3 regions of the Bacillus sp. SD127 genome follow, and region 3 is predicted to be linked to each of the others. Evidence: riboswitches for the same ligand, from Rfam matches in the RefSeq annotation. Region 3 holds a riboswitch; each other region holds the start of a gene.

Region 1 (6,292 bases), 1.6 Mb from region 3:
GCACCGCACCCGGCCCTGCAATTGACAGGCAGACACCGATCTTGCCGGTGAGTTTTGCCTCAGCCGCGGCTGCCAGCGCTGCCACCTCTTCATGGCGGGTTTGGATGAATTCCAATTGATTTCTTTCGTGTCTCAGTTCCTCAATAAATTCGTTAATGCTGTCTCCGGGGATGCCGTAAACATGATCAACTCCCCAATGTTCAAGCAGTTCTGTCATTGTTTGTCCTGCTGTTTTGTGTGCCATGCCGTATCCTCCTTTTTCCTTTTTCAATACCACAGGGGGAGGCGTTTAAAACCCGGAGGCAACTATCGCTTGCTGTATTTCCTTCTGAACAGGTCTAGGGCCGCCAAAAAGCTCTTGTCCTTGACGGTAATACGGATGCCCGCAGCGCCGTTTAGAAAATCTCTGATTTGCATTTTCCGGTTTGGCACCATCAAAAGCGGCAGACGCTCTGGCGAAAACCACTTCATCCCGGCCGTTTCCATGCCGTTTTCTATCGCTTGTCCGCCTGTTATGTTCCCTGCAAACACATGCTGTTCGTCTTGAAACTTAGGTCTTTGATAGACACCCAATTTCCCGGAAGGCTCTATCAGATATCCCGTTTCTTCCATTACCTCCCGGACCGCCGCTGCCTCCGGGGTTTCTCCTGATTCAACCCGTCCGCCCGGCAAATCCCATAAAGGAACGTCTTTTCGTTTGACCAGCAGAATCTGCCGTTTTGTGTTTGTCACTATGACAAATGCCCCTTCCGTATACATCGCCATTTTCCCCTTTATTTAAAAAAGACCAAGGAGATGTCCCTTGGTCTGAGCTGCTTACTTTTTAAAATGATACGGCAATGTGGCAACGATTATGTCCTTCTTCCAGAACAGCCGGACTCTGAGCAGGAAGGCTGACTGGTTGTGCAGAATGGTGTGCCAGCGTTTTTTTGTGATAAATTGCGGGAACAGCACCATGACAGAAAACTGTTTCTTCTTCGCTTTTGCTTCAACAGTTTCCAAAAACTTATCAAACGGATGGACCAGGCTTCTGTACGAAGAGTGAAGCGTGACGAGACGCACTCCATTATTCAGCTCTTCCCAGCGTTTTTCCACTTTCTTTTCCTGTTCTCTGTCAAACGACACGTGAACGGCAATGACCTGATCTGACAGTGATTTCGCATATTGAATGGATTTTTGCACGACGGTTGTGACGCCGGCTACAGGCACAATCACGACCGTACCTTTGATTTCTTCCGGCTGTTTGTTTACGATACGAAGCTGTTCACCGACAGCCGTATAGTGATTTTTAATCGCAAAAAACAAAAAAACGACGATCGGCATAAAGATTAAAACAGGCCATACGACATTAAACTTCGTGACAAACAGGATGGACAGAACCATAAACGATATCAATGCGCCGCAGGTGTTGATCAGCATTTTTCCAATCCAGCCTTTTGGTTTTTGTTTGATCCATTTGATGCACATCCCTGTTTGTGAAAGGGTAAATGGAATAAACACACCGACCGCGTATAGCGGGATTAAGTGCTCCGTCTGCCCTCCAAATAACAGAATCAGCACAATTGAGGCAACACCTAAAAAGATAATCCCGTTTGAGAAGCCTAAGCGGTCGCCTCTTACTGTAAACATGCGCGGCATGTATTGGTCTCTCGCCAAGTTGAAGGCAAGCTGCGGGAAGGCTGAAAAGCCCGTATTCGCCGCAAGGACCAAAATTAACGATGTCACACCCTGAATGACATAGTAGAACACATTTCTGCCGAAGGTATCCGATGCGATTTGTGAAATGACCGTTTCATTCGGTTTCGGAGCCGTCCCGTAACCGTATGCAAGTACCGTAATGCCGGCAAACAGAACCGCAAGCAAGATCCCCATCATAGCTAACGTTCTCGCCGCGTTTCGCGCAGGCGGGTTTTTGAAGGCTGGAATCGCGTTGGAGATCGCTTCAACTCCGGTGAGCGCGGAGCAGCCGGATGAAAAAGCCTTAAGCAGCAAAAACAGCGTAATGCCGGCTACCGGTGTGCCGATCGGTGTATGATGGACTGGCTGATCAATTTGTCCTGTCATAAGCTTAAAAAGACCGACGGCAATCAGGATGAAAAGCGCCGCCACAAACAGATAGACCGGGTAGGCAAGAATCGATGCTGATTCTGACAGCCCCCGCAGATTTAAAATCATAATCACTAAAACAAGTAAAACAGCAATCGGTATATGATAATCATGCAGTGCCGGGAACGCCGACGTGATGGCGTCCGTCCCTGCGGAAATACTTACCGCTACAGTTAATATATAATCGACAAGCAATGAACCGCCTGCAATCAGCCCGGGCTTTTCGCCGAGGTTTTCTTTTGATACAACATACGCCCCGCCGCCCTGCGGATAAGCGTAAATAATTTGCCTGTATGAGAGAATCAGCGCGAGCAGCAAAATGAGTACGCCGACCGCTATCGGAATGGAATACCAAAATGCAGCAGCGCTTACCGCCGCCAATATGATAAGAATTTGTTCCGTTCCGTAAGCGACAGATGATAAAGCATCTGAGGAGAGCATGGCAAGCGCCTTTAATTTCGTCAGTTTTTGTTCTCCTGCGGCTTGTGATTTTAACGGTTTCCCAATCAAAAAACGTTTGATTGAATGATACATCGATGTCTTCCCCTTTTAATTTCATTTTTCATTAAAACAATAAAACATCCGCATCTGTTCTCACATTTTGTAATAGTCCCTTTCTGCTATGATGTCTCTGTATGCGATTTACATCCTGAAAATTGAACAGCAAAAAACACAGAGGCAAACGGATGCCCCTGTGCCTTAACATCGAACACAGGTTTCATTCATCTCCTCTCATGAACGCTTACGAGGTTAGCTGACGGATTCGGGCATATGAGAGTTTGCCCTACCTAAAAAGGATTCACCCCGAGCGGCAAAATGCCGCTAAAATGGGTCCCCCGCTCTGTTTACAGATTAAGCGATTTGTTTTCTAAAAGAGATCATACTCCCGTTTACGTATGTTGTAAAGAGGCTTATCGACCGGGAGAAAAAAATAAAATGACAGGTTCCACAAATGGAAAATTTAAACCAAAAACAAAAAAACAGAGGCTGATAACAGCCTCTGCCTTATTCTCTGTCTGTCTTTCTCTTTCTTCGTCTAACGGTTACCCAAATGAAGGCTGCCGCAATTACCATCATGAGAGCCAGCACGCCGATATACAGCAGTTGTTGCCCATGATCTTGTGCTGTTTTTTCTGTTTCAGAACTGTTTGTTTCCGATTTGAGCTGCTGGTGGTTTGTAAACACCTGCTGGCTGTTTGTTTCATTGATGACGGTCGCCGTGTCATCATTGCTGTTCAAAAAGCTGATGATTTCTTTTGTGACGGCCGCGCCATTTCCTTTCAGCGGCGCAAAAACAGCCATCGTATAATTTGAATCCCATAAAGACGCTTGGGTAAATGCCACTTGTTTCGTCGTCTCGTTCAGCATTTCAAAGCCCGACACGTCAAACGAGCCGTTTTTCGCTTGAGGCACGAGCAGATCAGAAGATTTCTCTTTCAAAAGAGAGAACTGGCTAATGCCGCCGATGAAAATTAAGTTCCGGCCTTTCGCGTCCTCCGCTTTAACTTCAGATGCTTTCCTTACTGTGAAAGATTGCTGGGCTTCGCTTCCAAAGGAATCAGTAACGAGAGAAAGCTCCTTAAGCTTGGATTTGCTCACGCTGTCAGGTAGCACAATCAGTGTTGCCTGTTCCTGATTTCCGGCGTATGGAAGCGGCCATTCTTGAAAATCGGCTGACGGAGATGTGCCTTTGATCGTGTAAGACAATGTGCTGCTTTTATCAATGAAGACCCATTTCTCTTCGTCCGTTGTGTTGCAAGGGTTGTTTTCCTTTAAGCCCGTGGTGATAAACTGTATATCAATGTAGCGGTTTTTCTGCAGCAGCTCAGGGTCTACTTTCAGCGTGACATGATAGTATCCGTTTTTATCTTCTTTCCCTAATTCATCAAGGCGAACTGAATGCGGCTGACCGTTGATGAGGACCTTCAGCTCTGCTGCTTGAGAGGCTGAACCGCTTTCTGCCGCGGCTGCTTGAATCGTTTCCGATTTCTTTAGTTTAAGCGACAGCTTGGCTGATTGATTTTGGTCTATCATCGCAGAAGCCGGATAAAAATAATGTGCTGAAGATGTTTTGTCAGCTCCGATTGTCATATCTTCTGCCCCGAATTTCTCAAGGGTCAGCTTATTGCTTACCTGCTTTTCAGCCTTCTGAAGCTTGCCAATTGAAAGTGTTTCCCCGCTTAGCTGGCCGGTGTAAGTCTGATCGGCGATGGCGCTGATTTTTTCTGAGAGCACATCATCAGATGCCGTTTGTGCAAACAGAACCGGCTGCTGCTTGCCCTGTGCTTTCAGCACGCGCTCCGCAAGCAGAAGTTTTTCTCCTTTTGCCTGTAAGCCGGCTTGTTTGATCAGCTTCTTCACCTTGCCGTTCCAATGCTTATCCACTCCGATGAAAATGGTCGGCTTGTCGATTTGCTTCACTTCAGATTCCTTCACAAACGAAATGCTGACACTGCTGTCCGCAGTTTTCAGGTATCCTTCTGTCTTGACAGCCGCTTCAATTTCTGCCGAGCTCGGGTTATCCGGAATGACAATAGCAGTCTCTTCCGCTGTATTTCCCGATTGGGCAAATGGGTATGGGTAATGTTCAAGTGATGTTCCCTTCGCTTCGCTGCTGTCCGCCAGTGTCAGGCGGCTGTCCGGATAAACTTTGATCCAGTTGCCGGACGTATCCTGTCTGACGCAGACGCCCTCTTTCAAGACGCCGTAAAATTTCAGTGATACGCTGTGATAGCCTGGGGCGGACTGGCTTTTGTTCAAGTTCAGCTTCAGTGTTTTCCGTTTTGAATCGCCGTTTAGCTTTAACGTTTTTACCGGTTCATTGTCAATTACAGCCGTTAACGATGAAGGAGAAATTAAAAGATCTGATGCCTCATATTCAATCACCAATTGCTGGCTGCCGGAAGAGGCGCCTGCCGGAATCTGATACGTCAGTTCCGCGCTGTCTTTTGATCCGTACAATGTCATAAGATCGTTTGTCAGCACCTGCTGTTTGGCTTGTTCACGGCTGCTTTTGCCCAGAAGCGAGCCATCAACCTGCATCTCTTGGGCAAAGGCCGATTGTCCGGTCATTGCCAGCAGCAGAAAGCTTGTAAGAAAAATAAGTAGTTGTTTCAAAAAGGTCACCCGCTTTTATGTTGATTGTATCGTTCTGTTTTGTACCATTTGACCTCTTGCTTGAATAAACGGTGCTTGATTTCTACGAATAAAGAATAGATCACGAGCACAATCCATGCCTGCGAGTACGTAAAGTACATAAGGAATACGATAAAGAAGTTTTGCCTGTTCATTTCTGTTTTTTCGATGCTTAACGTAATCATGACCTCCGTCATAAATAAGAAAAACGCCAAAATCCAAAGGATCATTGCCAAAAACCCGACCGACAAATGCAAATCATAAAACAGATTGACCACAAATATCGTGTTTGACATGATCACGCCAAAGAAAAACAGGAAATACGTAAAGAAAAAGTAAAACAAGTCAAAGATAATCCGTTTTCGTTTCAGTTTGAAAAACTGCGCCAAAAACTTCAGGACGACATATTGGTTGCCGCGCGCCCATCTCGTCCGCTGGCGCCACCACACCTTCCACGTTTCCGGCTCCTGCTCCCAAGTAATAGCTGCCGGGAAAAAGCGGATGTGATAGCCGAGGTTATACACCCGGATGGTCAGCTCGGTATCTTCAGCCAGCGCTTTATCATCCCAGCCCCCGAGCTTTTCAATAATGCTTCTGCGGATCGCGAAATTGGTTCCGGGAATGGTAGCGATTTTGAACCACTTCCATCTGCCTCCCTGCGCCATCCACTGAAAACAGATCGTTTCAATATTGATAAACTTCGTCAGCAGCGTTTTTGCCGCATTGATGACGCGGAATTTCCCCACCACTGCGCCTGCCTTCTCGTCATTCATCAGACCGAGAACAAGATAATACACGGCCATTTTTTCAGGCGTGTTGTCGGCGTCATATACACAAATGACATCGCCGTTCGATTCAGCAAAACCGGAGTTGAGCGCCGAGGATTTGCCTTTTCCGGCGTTAGGCGGTTTTGTGATCACCATTTTGATAAAATCGTATTTCTCGGAAAATTCATTGACGATATCACCCGTCCCGTCTGAAGAATTATCGTTTACCACAATAATCTCCAGCCGGTCCTTCGGATAATAAAGATTCACCATTGCCTTCAGCG
Region 2 (6,292 bases), 1.6 Mb from region 3:
TGTCCGACTAGCGAGCGGTTCAGCTCTGGTATATTTTCTTTCGCTATATCCACCACGATGGAGCCGTCTTTACGTTCAGCTGAGTACCCATTGCCCATCAGCCAATCGAGCGCTTTTTCCGCCGGCTGCACTTCTATAACGGCTTTCTCCGTTTTCTGACCGGCTCCATTCAGGCTTACTTCTGCTTTGATCTCGCCTTTTTGTATGATGATCACACGGTCACACAGGTCTTCAACTTCACGCAATAAATGAGTAGCGAATAAAACCGCTGTTCCTTCCTCTTCAGCGAGCTCCTTAATATGATCGCGAAAATCCTTCATACCGGCAGGATCAAGACCGTTTGTCGGCTCATCTAAAATGAGAAGCTTCGGCCGGTGAAGAATCGCCTGAGCAATGCCGAGACGCTGGCGCATGCCGAGGGAGTAGGTTTTCACTTTATCATCAATCGCTGATGTCAGCCCGACTCTTTCCACCACTTCGTCCAGTCTTTCATCAGTTATCTTTTTGTGCATATTTGCAAAGTGTTTGAGGTTTTCCCAGCCTGACAGGTACGGGTAAAACTCAGGGTTTTCCACAATCGCGCCGACAGCTTCCATCGCTTGTTCGAACTCAGTATCATGCTTGAATCCGTTGATGGCCACGCTTCCGCTGTTTTGTTTTAACAGTCCGACGATGATGCGGATGAGTGTCGTTTTTCCGGAACCGTTCGGACCGAGAAGACCGATAATCTCTCCCTGCCTGACGTCCATGCTGATCTGTTTTAAAATCTGTTTAGACCCTATTTTTTTATCAAGGCCTTCAATATGTAAAATCGGCTCAGCCATAAAGCCTTCCTCCTTTTTTCGACAAAAATAAACAGTGCCTAAAAATAGGCACTGTTTGTATTATAGCATTTGTTGCTTCCAAATGTTTGGTTAAACCGATAGAGTCGGTGCTTGCTCCGGCTGTTTGTTCTTTTCTGTTTCTGTAATGATGACGGCACAGGCCGCGTCTCCTGTTGTGTTGACCACTGTGCGAAGCATATCGAGCAAGCGGTCTATTCCGAGGATCAATCCGATACCCTCAACAGGCAAGCCGACTGATTGAAGCACCATGGCGAGCATAATCAAACCGACTCCCGGAACACCCGCAGTTCCCACACTTGCTAATACAGCCGTCAATATCACCATCAGCAATTGCGTAAATGTAAGATCATGTCCGAATACCTGTGCAATGAAGATGGTGGCCACCCCTTGCATAATGGCTGTCCCGTCCATGTTAATCGTCGCCCCGAGCGGCTGAACGAAGCTGCTGATCGGCTCAGGCACTTTTAGTTTTTTCTGGGCTACATCCATTGATACCGGAAGCGTTGCATTGCTGCTTGAGGTACTGAACGCAACGACCATAACTTCTGAGAAATCTTTAAAGAATGTAATCGGATTTCTTTTTGCTAAAAGAGCCACTGTTGAACCGTATGTGACGATTGCATGTATGACAAGAGACAGTGTAACAACAATCATGTACAGCCCCATCGCTTTTATTGCACTGAATCCCTGGCTGCCGATAGCTGTCGCAATGAGACCAAACGTGCCGTATGGCGCAAACTTCATGACCAGGTTGACCAGATACATCATCAGTTCATTGCCCTGCTCCACGACTTTCAAAAGCATATCCGCTTTTTTGCCTAGCATCGTAATCCCGAGTCCGACAAAAATGGAAAACACGATAATCTGGAGCATATTTCCTTCGGTCATCGCTTGAACGGGATTGGCCGGAATCATGTTCAGAAGTGTGTCAGCAACACTCGGCGCTTCTTCTGCCTCGAATTTAGCGGATGAGACATCATAAGTGCCGAACTCACCCGGCTTAATGACAAGCGCCAGTATAAGCCCGATCGTAATCGCCACCGCTGTCGTGATGAGAAAATAAGAAATGGCCTTCACACCGATTCTGCCAAGCTTTTTAGGATCGCCAAGCCCGGCAACTCCTAATGTAAGAGAGAAAAAAACAATCGGTACGACAAGCATTTTAATGAGATTTAAAAAGATGGTGCCAAGAGGCCCGAATACAAACTTATTCAAATTTTCAAATAATTCAGGTGATGTTACATTAAGAATAATCCCCGTGACGGCACCCAGAACCAATGCAATGATGATCTTTCTTGCCAGTTTCATCCGCATTCCTCCTTTTTTGAAAAAAAGCCCGCGAGAGACTCCCGCGGGCTTTGGCTGTATCATAAAACCACAGGATTCTCTCTTCACGCTGATGAGGTTAGCTGCCGGGTTCGGACGAAGAGATGTCCGTTTTTCAGATAAAAAATGAACCCCAAACGATTGGGTCCCCCACTCCTTTTAAAAAGGATTAAGCGTGTGGCTTACTTTTGTATGATGTAGTTTTATTTATACAGAAAATATCCAATTTTGTAAACTATTTTTTGTTACTTTTCTCTCGAGGTCTTTTAGGCCTATTTTCCTTGTTGGTTACATCAAGAATATCAAGGAGAAATACAAAGATCGGAATCCCGATAATTAAGCCCCAAATGCCGAGAAAGTGTTCAGAAAAAATCAGGACTGTAAATGTGAAAAAGATCGGCAGCTCTGTTTTCGCTGACATCAGCTTCGGATTGAGGAAATATGTCTCAATCGCATGAATGGCGAAAATGACAAGCACAATGTAAAGCACATACATTCCGCCGCCTGTGCTGTATGCAATAATACTAAGCGGAATCAGGGAGATGACAACGCCTGCTACCGGGATCAATCCGAGAAAGAAAACCATGATGGACAGCCCCAACAGCTGAGGGAAGTGCATAATCCAGAGTGCAATAAAAGTCAGTATGCAGTTCACGAGCGCAATGATAAATTGTGCCTCAAGCACCTTGCCGAATGTTCTCGCGAATTTACCTCCGAAAAAAGCAATCTCATTATAAAAAACAGCAAGCTTGCTCGTTTTAAACTGCTCCATAAATTCAGACAGCCGTTTTTTCTCAAATAAGAAGAACATGCTGAGAATGAGCGCCATCACGATCTGCAAGCCGAATGTGCTGATATCGGCCAGATACGTATATAGTACATTGAAACCCTCTTTGACATACGAACTAATATTAATATCTCCGAAAACACTTGTGATCTCATCAAAGAAAGGAATGCTGCTTGGATGATACGCAATATGTTTAATCTGCTTGATCAGCTGCTGAATCTGTGCGGCAACGACCGGATAAAACACAAACCCTCCGACTGTAAGCAGCACGGCCAGCAAAATGTAGAGAAACGTAATGACAACCCGCTGGCTCACGCGGAAGAACCGGCTTAAAAATTGCCGGACGACAAGCTCCAAACGATCCATAAGAAATGTGAAAATGAAGGTCAGCAATATTAAGTTGATCATGCTCTTAAATAGATATAACACACCAGTTAACACGACAAAGATGGAAAAACGCCTTACTCCCGGGTGCTGAAAAAATTTTACTAAAGCGGCCATTTATACACTCCTGTTAGGACAAACGTCCTTCATTCAATATAGTATCCATTTGTAAATTATATAACAAAAAAATGCTGAGGTCTCTGTCCTCACCTTAATTATTCTTAAACAATTAAAAAAACGGCCCCATAATGGGCCGTTTTTTTCAGACTGCTGCTTTCATTTTTTTCATGCCTTCCACAGCCTCCACGCTTTTTGCTTCATCGAATTCTTTTTCGCTTTTTGCAACGATGATTGTGGCGATTCCGTTTCCGATCAGGTTCACAATCGCTCTTCCTTCACTCATGAAACGGTCGACACCAAGCAGAAGCGCAAGACCCTCAAGCGGAATGACCTGAAGTGCTGACAGCGTTGACGCAAGAACGATAAATCCGCTTCCTGTCACACCGGCTGCCCCCTTCGAAGTCAGCATCAGAACGAGGATAATCGTAATTTGCTGTCCGATGCTGAGATCCACTCCAAACACTTGAGCCAGAAAGACAGTCGCCATTGATAAATAAATGGATGTTCCGTCAAGGTTAAACGAATACCCGGTCGGAATAACGAGCCCGACGACTGATTTTGAACAGCCGTAGCGTTCCATTTTATCCATCATTCTCGGAAGAACCGATTCTGAAGAGCTTGTGCCGAGCACGATGAGAAGCTCATCTTTGATGAAGCGCAGGTAGTTCCACAGGCTGAATCCGTATAGCTTGCAGATGATATTTAAAACAACAAACACGAACAGGAACATTGTGATATACACGGACAGCATTAAGCTGGCAAGCGGCTTGATGGAATCGAGTCCGAAGTGCCCGATCGTATACGCCATCGCTCCGAATGCACCGATTGGAGCGGCACGCATAACATAGCCGATAATTTTGAAAAAGACATGTGAAACTTTATCAAAAAAATCAATGACGCTTTTCCCTTTTTCACCTAATGCCGCTAGACCGACTCCGAAAAGAATGGAAAAGAATAAGACCTGCAAAATATCCCCTTTTGCGAAGGCATCAACCATGTTGGACGGTACGATGTGTGTGACAAATTCAACCCAGTCGATCCCCTGACCGCCATTTTGGGTGTATTGTGAGACATCTCCCTTTTCAAGCTTGCTGTAATCGAGGCCCGCACCCGGCTTCATAATATTGACGACAAATAAACCGATAATGAGTGCAAGGGTCGTAACAACCTCGAAATAGATAAATGCTTTTCCCCCTACTTTTCCAACCTTCTTCATATCGCCCATTTTTGCAATCCCGAGAACGATTGTGAAGAAAATGATTGGAGCGATCACCATTTTCACAGCGTTGATAAAGGTATCGCCAAGCGGTTTCATTTCTTTCCCGACATCCGGCCAAACCAATCCGACAATGACCCCGATGATGACCGCGGTTATGACTTGAACTGTTAAATTTTTAAACAGTTTCATATTCTCCCTCCCCTGTCCTAGTCGCCTTTGTGTCTTTCTTACTAGAATGATAGCGTTTTCATTAGAGGCGGGGAAGTTTATGTTCATAACGGACATTTTGGTCTTTTTGGTCTCGGGTTTACACTTTAAATATGTAGCGGTTGACGGGGCGTCCGACTCCTCCGTACTGAACATCAAGCTGAATCGTTCCGTTCTTTTCGAGATAATCAAGATATCGCCTCGCTGTCACTCTGGCGATGCCGAGAGCCTTGGCAACCTCTTCAGCAGAAAGAGGCGACGTTTGCTGCTTCAAAAAAGCAATGAGCTCATTCATCGTAAAATGATTCAACCCCTTCGGCAGATCCTGTACGGCCTGCTGCGGGATATTGAGGATGGCATCAAGCTGATCCTGGGACAGCGTGTCGTTTTCCTCTATTTTTTGTTTATACCGCTTATATTTTTCAAGCGCCTGTCTCATCCGTTCGAGCTTAAACGGTTTTAAGATATAGTCAACTGCTCCATTTTGCAGCATAAGAGCAATTGTTTCCTTGTCTTTTGCAGCGGATACGACGATGACATCTACCTCAAGCTTTTGCTTTCTGATCTCCTGCAAGGTTTTGATCCCGTCTTTTTTTGGCATGTATACATCCAGAACCACGAGTTCGGGCTGCTGTTCTTTGATCAGCTTGATGCCTTCGTCCCCGTTTCCCGCTTGCGCACAGACGGTAAAGCCTTTAACGGTTGTTATGAAATCCTTATTGACTTCCTGAACCATCGGATCGTCTTCAATGAGCAGAACCTTGATTTCCTTACGAGCCATGCTGCGCTTCCTCCCCCTTCATCGGAAAAACGATTGAAAAAGACGTTCCCTGTCCCGGGTGTGAATCGACCTCTATCGCACCCGATCCTTTGTCTGTTATTTGCTTGACTAAATAGAGGCCATAGCCTGTGCCGCCTGTTTTATTCACTGTAAATCCTTTTTCATAAAGGTACGGCATATGTGTGTGTTGAATCCCGCATCCGTTGTCTTCTATTAAAATCGCAAGGATATCCTCCGTTTGTTCAATGCTGATGTCAATTCGTTTGTCATCAGACTGAACGGTTTCAAACGAGCCGAAGGCATTTTCAATCAGGTTGCCGAGAAGCACGACGATATCATGCTGGTCAACATGCTCGGGAAATTGCTGCAGGCTGCTGTTTTCATCAATATGCACAGCAATGCCGAGCTCTTTTCCCCTTCTGATTTTACTTAACAAAAGCCCCGCCGCGGCGTCATTTTGAATGGAGCGATGCAGAAATTCTGTGACGTTTTCCTGCTCGGTTGAAGTCTGAAACGCCAGCTGCAGCGCTTTTTCAGATTTCCCGAGCTGGATCAGGCCTGCGATGGTATGGAGCTTGTTCATATGCTCATGATTTTGGACGCGGAGCGCTTCGACAAAGTTT
Region 3 (6,292 bases):
GAATGCGGTTCTCCAGCGGTTTCTTTCCTTCGGCTGCTTCATAATCAAGTACGCTTCCCTCGTGAGTCGCTTCTACCCCGATGGCCTTCGCTGTATCCATGGAGCTTCCGCCTCCGACTGCCACCAAGCCGTTGCAGTTCTCTTTTTTGTAAAGCTCAGAACCTTCATTTACAAGCCGTACAGGAGGGTTTGGCTCAACTTTATTAAAGAGCACCACTTCAATGCCTGCCCCTTTTAATGACTCGATGACAGGATCTGCGACGCCGGCTTTATAAATTCCAGGGTCTGTAACAAGCAATGCTTTTGAAACACCCAGTCCAGCTACTTCTTTTCCTACGTGGTTGATGGCGCCAATTCCGTGCTTAATCACAGTCGGAATTTCAAATGTGTGAAATTTATGCATGCTTTCTACTTTCATATTTAATGTCATCATCAATCTCCCCCTCTTATGAATTGAACCAATTAACCGCTGCCGGTTTTGTGTTGCGATAGACATGTTTGACTTCTGTGTACTCTTCAAGCCCTATTTTTCCAAGTTCCCGTCCGAATCCGGATTGCTTATAGCCGCCCCATGGCGCCTGCGCAAAGTACGGATGGAAATCGTTAATCCAAACTGTTCCCATTCTCAAATGGGCTGCTACACGTTCACACTTTTCAATATCTTTCGACCATACAGCTCCGGCCAATCCGTAAATCGTATCATTCGCCAGTGAAATTACTTCTTCTTCAGAACTGAATGTTTCGACAGTTAATACTGGCCCAAATACTTCTTCCTGAACAATTCTCATGTCAGATTTACAGTTTGAAAAAATGGTAGGTTCATAGAAAAAACCGTTTTGAAGTGCTGGATCTTCCGGACGTTTGCCGCCAGTCTCCAGTTTTGCCCCTTCTTCCAGTCCGATCTCTACATATTTTTCAACCTTTTCTCTATGCTCCGCGGAGATAAGCGGACCGCTTTCTGTCTCTTCGTGAAAACCGTTTCCGAGTTTAATGCGTTTCGCCCGCTTGACAAGCTCTGCTAAAAATCGATCATGAATATCTTCTTCTACAAGCAATCGGGACCCGGCGGAGCATACTTGGCCGGCGTGGAAAAATACGGCGTTTAGCGCCTGATCAACCGCGACTTCCAGGTCTGCATCTTTAAAGACGATATTTGGATTTTTCCCTCCAAGCTCAAGCGCAATTTTTTTAACGTTGCCGCTTGCCGCCCGCATGATTTTTTTGCCTGTTTCAATTCCGCCTGTAAACGAAATTAAGTCAACATCTTTGTTTACAGCAAGCTCGTCACCCACTGTGGCGCCCGGTCCCAACACAAGGTTTGCGACACCTTTTGGAACTCCGGCTTCCTCCATCAGCTTAAAGACTTTGATTGTCGTCAGCGGTGTGATCTCACTCGGCTTCATGACAATTGTATTGCCTGCCGCTAAAGCCGGGGCGATTTTCCAGCTTGCTTGCAGAAGCGGATAATTCCACGGCGTGATTTGTCCGCATACGCCAATTGGCTCCCTGATGATTTTACTTTCCGAATCAGGAATTGGAGATGAGATGATCTCTCCTCCATCTTTATCTGCCAGACCAGCATAATACTGAAAAACATTGGCGATATCGTCCATATCGGCTTTGCTTTCCTCAAGCGTTTTTCCTGTATCAAGGGATTCGAGCTCAGCCAGCTCGTCTAGATCGCGTCTGATTAATTCCGCAATTTTCAGAACTGTTTTTCCGCGTTCAAGCCCTGAAAGAGAAGGCCACTCTCCTGCGTCAAAAGCTCTTCGTGCAGCAGCGATTGCTTTAACGGCATCCTCACGCCCGCCCTCGCTAACTGTTGCGATTTCTTCTTGATTAAATGGATTAATAATACTGCGGACCTGCCCTTTTTCGGCACTGATCCATTCACCGTCAATGTATAATGTTTGACTCATATAAGCCCTCCTTGACGAAAATAAAGTTTGTTAAATAAAAATTTAATGTTTTTAACAACCTTAATCTAACATAAGGTTTTTAAACTGTCAAAGCCCTAATTATGATTTTTCGTTTTGACTTTTCTCTAGGTTTCGTTAAGATAAAGAACATAAAGAAATGACTTAACAAATTTAATTTTCTAAAGGAAAAGAGGGTCAGTATGGATGAAAATCCAGAATTTGCAGCTATAGAACAGGCACGGGATCTTGTTATTGACTCCATTGCTGAAACAATGGATCTTTACGGAATTACCCGAAGTGTCGGGATATTATATGGAACGATGTACATGCGGGACGAAATGACGCTTGACGAAATGCGGGAGGAGCTGCAAATGAGCAAGCCCAGCATGAGCACAGGTGTCAAAAAGCTTCAGGATTTAAATGTCGTGAAAAAGACATTTCACCGTGGCATCCGCAAGCACACATTTGTAGCCGAAAAAGATTTCTTTAAATTTTTCACAAATTTCTTTCCGCCAAAATGGGAACGGGAAGTTCAGGTGAATGTATCAGCAATTGAGGAGGCTCAGGCTGATTTACAAGAGATATTGCATAAGGAAGAACTCAATGAGGAAACGAAGAATGAAGCGCAGCGTTTATACGAGCAGCTGGAAAGTTCTAAAGCCTACTACGATTGGCTGAAACGTCTCGCTGAATCGGTGCAGAGCGGAGAGATCTTTAAATTTATACCAATTGAAACAAAATAATCGAAAAACGTCTGGAAAACCGGACGTTTTTTTGTTTTTCCGCTATATTTACTACAAATTTGAAAAATACGGGAAAAACACCCCATTTACTTCCATTTTATTTGATGGTAATTTTATGTAGGTAAAATTTGTATTTGGCCTTTAAGAGGAGGTGGAAAGCAGAGGCAGGCCTTTAATCTTTATCACTTATTAGGGGGAATTTTTGTTATGAAACGCAAGTTATTATCTTCTTTGGCCATCAGTGTATTAAGTCTCGGTTTACTCGTTTCTGCACCTTCAGCTTCTTTTGCAGCTGAATCTAAGTCATCTTCTGCTCATACTGAGTCTACGATGAGAGCCCAATCAACAGCTTCATTGTTTGCAACAATTAAAGGAGCGAGCAAAACAGAATGGTCTTTCTCTGATATCGAATTGACATACCGTCCAAACACGCTTCTCAGCCTTGGCGTGATGGAATTTACATTGCCAAGCGGATTTACAGCAAATACAAAAGATACGATGAACGGAAATGCATTGCGCGAAACACAGATCCTCAATAACGGTAAAACAGTAAGGGTACCTCTGGCTCTTGATTTATTAGGCGCTGGTGAATTCAAGTTAAAACTGAATAACAAAACGCTTCCTGCCGCTGGTACATATACTTTCCGTGCAGAGAACAAATCACTGAGCATCGGAAATAAATTTTACGCGGAAGCCAGCATCGAAGTGGCTAAGCGCAGCACACCTCCGACTCAGCCATGCGGCTGTAAATAATCACAGAGGGCCGGCTTAACGCCGGTCTTTTTTTTGACTCCTTTTCCTCTCCCTTTTCCCTCTATTTCCAGTTACCTTTTCACTTGTATTAAATTTAAATTGACAAACACTAGAAACAGGAGTAAATTCTTGAGTGTTCAATTTCATAAAGTCTCTTTTACCGCTTAATCAAACACGAACGGGGAAACCAATGATTGGCTGTTTCACAAAACGGCCTTGGGGTGAATCTTACTTAGTAAGAAGGGGTACTCTGAATCCCTAATCCGACAGCTAACCTCGTAGGCGTATACAGAGAGGAGGTCTATTTTGACCATTCTTTGTAATGGTCTTTTTTACTTCAAAACGCTAATTTTATTAAGGGAGTCTTGAACATTGGGAAGAATAAAAAACAAGCAATTTGCAGTAATCGGGCTTGGACGGTTCGGCGGAAGCATTTGCAAAGAGCTGCACAGAATGGGCCATGAGGTCCTTGCTATTGATATTAACGAAGAAAAGGTCAATGCCTTCGCTTCCTACGCAACCCATGCGGTCATTGCCAATGCCACTGAAGAAAACGAATTGCTTTCACTGGGAATTCGTAATTTTGAATATGTGGTCGTGGCTATAGGGGCTAATATTCAAGCCAGCACACTGACCACTTTGCTATTAAAAGAGCTTCACATTCCAAATATTTGGGTGAAAGCTCAAAATTATTATCACCATAAGGTGCTGGAAAAAATCGGCGCCGACCGCATTATTCATCCGGAAAAGGATATGGGCGTCAAAATCGCACAAAGTCTCTCTGATGAAAATGTCTTGAATTATATCGACTTATCTGATGATTACAGTATTGTTGAGCTGCTGGCAACACGAAAGCTGAATTCCAAATCCATTCATGATCTGAATGTTAGAGCGAAGTACGGATGTACCATCCTGGCAATTAAACATAATGGAGATGTTCGCCTTTCTCCTGCACCGGAAGAGGTGATTTACGAACAAGACTGCCTGGTGATGATGGGTCACAAAAAGGATATTAAACGCTTCGAAAACGAAGGGATGTAGACAAAGGTGGGACTTCATAAGGAAACTGTAATCAAGTGGGTTCGTTTTTCTCCCCCGCAAGTGCTTGCGATTGGTTTTTTTCTTACTATTATTATTGGCTCTCTTTTGTTAAAGCTCCCGATTTCTACTGCGAAGCCGTTGTCATGGATAGATGCCCTTTTTACAGCGGCTTCTGCTACAACTGTTACCGGGCTTGCAGTTGTTGACACTGGGACAGAATTTACGGTGTTCGGGCAAACTGTCATCATGGGTCTGATTCAAGTCGGCGGGCTTGGCTTTATGACATTTGCTGTTCTGATCGTCATGATTTTAGGAAAAAAAATCGGATTGAAAGAACGAATGCTGGTCCGGGAAGCCTTAAACCAGCCGACAATCGGCGGCGTGATAGGCCTTGTCAAAGTCCTGTTTCTATTTTCAATCAGTATCGAATTGATCGCCGCCCTGATCTTATCCATCCGGCTTGTGCCCCAGTATGGCTGGGCATCCGGATTGTTTGCCAGCGTGTTTCATGCAATATCGGCTTTTAACAATGCCGGTTTTTCTTTATGGCCGGATAATTTAATGAGCTACGTTGGTGATCCTGCAGTCAATCTTGTCATTACTATCTTATTTATCACAGGGGGCATCGGGTTTACGGTGCTATTTGACATCCTGAAAAATCGGCGTTTCAAAGCCTTTTCATTACATACAAAACTGATGCTAGCGGGAACGTTCGTTTTGAATATTGCTGCCACACTGATTATCTTTATTTTAGAGTACAGCAACCCCGGCACGCTTGGTTCCTTGCATTTGCCAGATAAACTGTGGGCTTCGTATTTTCAGGCAGTGACGCCGAGAACCGCGGGCTTTAACTCTGTGGATTTTGGCAGCATGAGAGAAGGCACCATTGTATTTGTCCTGCTGTTGATGTTTATCGGAGCGGGCAGCGCTTCAACGGCGAGCGGTATTAAGCTGACTACTTTTCTTGTGATTTTGATGTCTGTCATCACTTATTTAAGAGGGCATAAAGAAACTGTTATTTTCCGCCGGACCATAAAATATCCGATCATTATTAAGGCCTTAGCAGTCAGTGTTATCAGTTTGTTCATCGTCTTTATAGGGATTTTCGCCTTGACCATTACAGAACAAGCGCCGTTTATACAGGTTGTTTTTGAAACTTTTTCAGCTTTCGGAACGGTCGGACTGACAATGGGGCTGACACCCGAACTGACAACAGCGGGGAAATGTATCATTATTGCGATTATGTTCATCGGAAGAATCGGTCCGTTGACGTTTGTTTTTTCATTTGCTAAAACAGAAAAATCAAATATTCGTTACCCTGACGGTGAGGTGTTTACTGGGTAATGTAAAAAAATCCGGCATATTACATGCCGGATTTTTTATGATTCAATATGAGATTGACTTTGTCTTTTTTCCTGCTCCGCGATGATATCATTATCTTCTGCGTTATCACGCGTCACTTTTTGTGTAAGGATCGCGCCGACCGCTACAAGGATCATCACTGCAATGTAGTAGCCTTTTTCATTGAGTTCGAGATTATCAGCGTTATAGAGTCCGATACAAAACAAAAATACTCCCGCAAAAAAAGTGAAATAAGCTAATACAGTAAAGGCAACCGTGTTTCTCCGTCTATATTTCTGCACCTTTGTTCCCTCCTGAAGCATAGTTATTAAGTGATAACTTCCGTGGAATATTATACCTCAAATTCCCCTGAATGGAACAAAAAAATAAAAATACCAGGAAAAACGGCTCAGGTTGCTTCCTTTATTTCAACAGCTGAGTCATCAATCCAGCCGACCAGTTTATTATTGACTTGGAATTGGTACCATGTGGACT

The links. Region 3 has a riboswitch for cyclic di-AMP ahead of ktrA (potassium uptake protein KtrA). Riboswitches for the same ligand answer to the same signal wherever they lie in the genome.
Region 1: another riboswitch for cyclic di-AMP. It lies ahead of kimA (potassium transporter KimA); the one in region 3 lies ahead of ktrA (potassium uptake protein KtrA).
Region 2: another riboswitch for cyclic di-AMP. It lies ahead of ACQVGS_RS19625 (dicarboxylate/amino acid:cation symporter); the one in region 3 lies ahead of ktrA (potassium uptake protein KtrA).

Annotation. Positions count from the first base shown of each region.
Region 1 is NZ_CP191226.1:3,778,812-3,785,103, forward strand. It holds gene ACQVGS_RS19705 (pyruvate oxidase) at 1-244, opposite strand, end outside; gene ACQVGS_RS19710 (NUDIX hydrolase) at 307-759, opposite strand; gene kimA (potassium transporter KimA) at 817-2,640, opposite strand; cyclic di-AMP (ydaO/yuaA leader) riboswitch at 2,831-2,975, opposite strand; gene ACQVGS_RS19720 (cellulose biosynthesis cyclic di-GMP-binding regulatory protein BcsB) at 3,112-5,223, opposite strand; gene ACQVGS_RS19725 (glycosyltransferase family 2 protein) at 5,229-6,292, opposite strand, start outside.
Region 2 is NZ_CP191226.1:3,762,250-3,768,541, forward strand. It holds gene ACQVGS_RS19620 (ABC transporter ATP-binding protein) at 1-824, opposite strand, end outside; gene ACQVGS_RS19625 (dicarboxylate/amino acid:cation symporter) at 915-2,153, opposite strand; cyclic di-AMP (ydaO/yuaA leader) riboswitch at 2,226-2,357, opposite strand; gene ACQVGS_RS19630 (AI-2E family transporter) at 2,407-3,459, opposite strand; gene dctP (C4-dicarboxylate transporter DctP) at 3,605-4,870, opposite strand; gene dctR (two-component system response regulator DctR) at 4,989-5,669, opposite strand; gene dctS (two-component system sensor histidine kinase DctS) at 5,659-6,292, opposite strand, start outside.
Region 3 is NZ_CP191226.1:1,084,552-1,090,843, reverse strand. It holds gene gbsB (choline dehydrogenase) at 1-430, opposite strand, end outside; gene betB (betaine-aldehyde dehydrogenase) at 447-1,919, opposite strand; gene gbsR (transcriptional regulator GbsR) at 2,120-2,662, shown strand; gene bslA (biofilm surface layer hydrophobin BslA) at 2,870-3,415, shown strand; cyclic di-AMP (ydaO/yuaA leader) riboswitch at 3,567-3,716, shown strand; gene ktrA (potassium uptake protein KtrA) at 3,788-4,456, shown strand; gene ktrB (Ktr system potassium transporter KtrB) at 4,463-5,800, shown strand; gene ACQVGS_RS05525 (YiaA/YiaB family inner membrane protein) at 5,836-6,099, opposite strand; gene ACQVGS_RS05520 (glucosaminidase domain-containing protein) at 6,207-6,292, opposite strand, start outside.